DNA from 2 places in the Rhodococcus sp. MT28 genome. Region 2 is predicted to be linked to the other one. Evidence: riboswitches for the same ligand, from Rfam matches in the RefSeq annotation. Region 2 holds a riboswitch; the other holds the start of a gene.
What was found. A riboswitch is a leader RNA that binds a small molecule or an ion and turns the genes downstream of it on or off. The one in region 2 is predicted to bind S-adenosylmethionine.

Region 1 (2,183 bases), on a different contig from region 2:
GCCGGAGAGGCCGAGGCGCGCGAGTACCGGATGTGCGCAGAAGCGACCGTCGCGAACTCCGATGCCGTGCTCGGCGGAGAGGAATGCGGCGATCTCGCCCGCTTCGAATCCGTCAACGGTGAAGGTGACGATTCCGACGGCGTCAGGAGCGTCGTTCCACAGTCGCACGAGTGAGACGCCCTCGATGGCGGACAAGCCGTCAGTGAGCTGGGCGGTGAGCGCCTTCTCATGCTCGGCGATCACGTCGAAGTCCAGGGCGTGCAGGGTTTCGCAGGCGGTCGCGATGGCAGCCGCACCGAGCACGTTGGGGGAACCCGCCTCGTGGCGTGCGGGCGCGCAAGCCCACTCGGTGGACGCGATGGTCACCTCACGCACGGCGCCGCCGCCGGCGAGGTACGGCTGAGCTTCGTCGAGCCAGTCACGGCGGCCGACGAGAACGCCGGCGCCGAAGGGCGCGTACAGCTTGTGGCCCGAGAACGCTACGTAGTCGACGCCGCATTCCTGCAGGTCGATGCGACGGTGGGGAGCCAACTGAGCAGCGTCGACGAGGATACGTGCGCCGCAACGGTGAGCGATGTCAGCCAAACGTGCAATCGGCAGGATCTCACCGGTCACGTTGGAGGCCCCGGTGATTGCGAGCAGCGCGGCAGGCTTGGTGCACAGTTCACCGATCAGACGCTCGATCGTTTCTTCGATGGTGTCTGCGGCGGTGACGATACGAGCGTCGTTCCACGGCAACAGGTTTGCGTGATGCTCGACGTCGAGGACGACGGTGCTGCCGGGGACGCACTGCGCAAGCAGGTTCAGCGAATCGGTGGTGTTCCGGGTGAAGACGACAACCTGATCGTCGGCACAGTTCACGAAACGAGCAACGGATTCACGAGCGTTCTCGTAGGTGAGCGTGGAGATCCGGGACGCGTAGCCGGCACCGCGGTGGACGCTGGCGTATGTCGGCAGCAACTCGGCGATACGGTCGGTGACCTGGGCCAATGCCGGCGCACTCGCGGCGTAGTCGAAGTTGGCGTAGGAGCATTCGCCACCCTGAACCAATGGAACCTGCAGGTCGGCACCCGAAACCTTGGCAATCGCGGTGGTGCAGCAGGTGTCGGCACTCAATACAGCAGTCATCGAAGACAATCCTCACGTTCAAGGACTCGTTCGTCGGGAGATGGCCCCGGAAGAGTCCGCGCTTGCCGCATTCGTTTTCGAACGCAGCCGGGTCGTCACCCGGAGCACCCCACCGCGGAGGAGGGTTGCCGACCAGCAAGCCGGGGCTGAACACTGGTACTCGTGACCTGGCAACGAGGATGGCAGGAACCTCCCGTGCTTGTCAAGACGAAGCCGCGAAGATCTCCGTCAGGGCGCGATGGTCCGGCAAGCAAGGTGGAGCGCGAGTCTCGTTTCCGGATCTGCGAGATCCACCGAGAGAAGGCGCTGAATTCTATCGATCCGACTCGATACGGTGTTGCGGTGCAACCCCATTCGGGTTGCGGTGTGAGCCAGAGACGATTCTTCGTCGAGGTACGTCGACAGAGTCTCGAGCAACTCTCCATTGGAATCGCGTAGCGGTGCGAGCAATGCTGCGGCCGCAGGCTGGAAGGTGTCGGTTCGCGTCCACGCCAGCAGCAACTGCGCCAGCCCGAGGCGGTCCACGTGCAGGAATCGACCTGTTTGAGATCGGGAACCGGCGAGCCGAGCGGCATCCCCGGCCTCCGACAGGGACGAACCGATTCCGGCCGGGCCGTCGTGTGCGCGTCCCACACCTACCCAGGTCTCCATCGTGGGTTCCAACCTGGCCTGAGCTGCACGGATGCACTCGGCGATCCTGGTGATCGCCTCCGGTCGCGGCTCACCTGGCAGAGTCGTCCACGCCGCCCAGCCGTCAGCCTGTTCCACGACATTGGCGTCGATTCCCTCGGCGGCGAGAGCATCTGCAACCTCGCTGCGTCTTGCCACCAGGTCGACCTCACCGACCGCCAGGACTTTGATGCCGATGTGCCATCCGTCCAGCATCCAACCCGCGTCGAGTGCGCGCCGGAGCAGTCCGGGTGTGGCGTCTGCTGACGTGTCGATCAGTTCACCGAGCAACGCGCTACGCCGGCGCGCTTCACGCTCGTCGACCATGCGCGCAACGGCCAGTCGGTGCCCGGCAGCCAACGAGGCCACGTCGAGAACCACTGAGA
Region 2 (2,183 bases):
CGGGCTCGGTTCCGAGGACGGGATCAAGATCGGCGAACACGCGACCGGGCCGGTGGTGACTCCGCAGACCCGTGACTACACCCCTGATGTCGACGGAGAGCAGCGATTGGCCCAGTACGCCGAGTCGTGGTTGCCCGGCGTCGATTCCACCCGTGTCGAGTCGATCACGTGCCTGTACACGAGCACGCCGGACAGTAACTTCGTCATCGACCGAGTCGGCGCCGTCACAGTGGCGGCGGGGTTCTCGGGGCATGGGTTCAAGTTCGGTCCGGCCTTGGGAGAACTTGTGGCGGACCTCGTCGACGGAACCACCCTCGCTCCGGAAGTTTTCAGGCTGGGGGAGCGTTGACCAGATTCATGGAGGAAAGTGTTGTGGCACTGGAGCTCGGAACTCGACAGCTCGAGGGTGTCGGAGCGGTAGAGGTCTATTCGGTATCGCAGGACGATCCCTTGGCAGCTCCACTGATCGCGGACTTGGCACTCGAATACAGTTCGCGTTACGGCGGTACTCACGAAGCGATGCTCGAGGATCTCACGACGTATCCGGCAGAAGAATTTGCCTACCCGCAGGGTGCGCTTCTGGTGCTCACCCACGACGGTCTGCCGATCGCCGGCGGTGCGTTTCGTCAATTCGATTCCACCACTGCCGAACTGAAGAGAATCTGGACATCGGTCGACCATCGGAAGCGCGGCCTCGGCAAGGCCGTCGTTCGCGAGTTGGAACGAGAGATCGAACTTCGTGGATACAACCGGGTGTTTCTCACGACGGGCCCTCGGCAACCCGAGGCCGTCGCGCTGTATCTGTCCAGTGGATACACACCGCTTTACGACGCTTCACTCTCGCCCGAAGAGGTGGGCATCCACCCGTTCGAAAAGCAGCTTCGGGTCCTCGAAAATGTGACTCGAGCAGCAATTCCTACCGACCGGGTTGACAACACCCGGGTTTGACCTCGTACACTTGCGAACGACCATCCAGAGCGACCGAGAGACCTGGCTCATTGAAGTCGCAGCAACCCCCCGAGTGATCGGGTGCGGGTGCTACCGCCAGGACCGATGGAGGAACACGAAATGAAGGCAGTCGAAGGCGGTTTCGATACCGCCTGGTCGCGTCGTCACGTAGACCTGTGCCGCACCGCGGGATCTTTCTGTACCAACTGACCTCGGTCAGTCATTCACACTCAGGCGAGTCGTCGACAAGTCTGTTTTCTCTTCTCTCACAAGTGATTCGTGCTCGATCGCCTTTCTCGTCTCAGGCGACGGGTGCGCTCTTCGGCATGCCTCTTTAGGAGTTCTTGGTGTCTTCGCCCTCATTCGGTGCCCGCAAACGCGCGACCGTAATCGCCGGTATCGGTGCTGTCTCGGTTCTCGGCACCGTCCTCGCCGGCTGCAGCAGCGGGAGTGACAGTGCTGCCGACGCAGGCCCCGCCCAGTCCGGCGGAACCCTTCGCTACGGTCTGTCACAGGCGCCGACGTGCGCCGATCCGGCCCAGGCCGGCAGTAACCAGACCGTGTATGTCACTCGGACAGTGGTGGATTCGCTTACCGATCAAAATCCCGACACCGGAGAGATCACCCCGTGGCTCGCCAAGAGCTGGGAGATCAGCCCCGACGCCGCGAGCTTCACGTTCGTCCTTCGCGACGACGCCACCTTCAGTGACGGCACACCGGTGACGGCGGATTCGGTGAAGAAGACCTTCGACTCGGTCAAGAACCTGGGACCGAACGCGTCGTTGGCGAAGAGTTACCTGTCCTCGTACGCCGGTACCGACGTCGTAGATGCTCACACGGCGAAGATCAATTTCTCCGGACCCAATGTTCAGTTCCTGCAAGCAACTTCGACGCCACAGCTCGGAATCCTCGCCGATTCCACCACCGCGCTGGCATCCGAGCAGCGCTGCCCCGGTGCAGCGGTGATCGCCTCCGGACCGTTCGTGTACACCGACTGGCAGCAGGACAAGAGCGTCAAGATCGCCAAGCGTGCGGGATACAACTGGGCCTCGGATGCGGTCGCGCATCAGGGCGAGGCGTACCTCGATGGCGTCGACTTCACGGTGGTTCCCGAATCCGGTGTGCGGGCGGGCAGCGTGGCCTCCGGCCAGCTCGATGCGGTCAGCGATGCGCTTCCGCAGGATGCGCCGCAGATCGAGGGCGCGGGTGGACGAATCCTCACAAGGCCGAACCCG

Region 1: linked by a shared signal. The riboswitch ahead of AC1Q6C_RS22630 (aminotransferase class V-fold PLP-dependent enzyme) and the one ahead of AC1Q6C_RS18315 (putative leader peptide) in region 2 are both predicted to bind S-adenosylmethionine.

What each region holds. Positions count from the first base shown of each region.
Region 1 is NZ_JBXAFD010000006.1:27,054-29,236, reverse strand. It holds gene AC1Q6C_RS22630 (aminotransferase class V-fold PLP-dependent enzyme) at 1-1,128, opposite strand, end outside; SAM riboswitch class IV at 1,182-1,296, opposite strand; gene AC1Q6C_RS22625 (PucR family transcriptional regulator) at 1,357-2,183, opposite strand, start outside.
Region 2 is NZ_JBXAFD010000004.1:404,317-406,499, reverse strand. It holds gene AC1Q6C_RS18325 (FAD-dependent oxidoreductase) at 1-349, shown strand, start outside; gene AC1Q6C_RS18320 (GNAT family N-acetyltransferase) at 358-948, shown strand; SAM riboswitch class I at 966-1,060, shown strand; gene AC1Q6C_RS18315 (putative leader peptide) at 1,054-1,158, shown strand; gene AC1Q6C_RS18310 (ABC transporter substrate-binding protein) at 1,296-2,183, shown strand, end outside.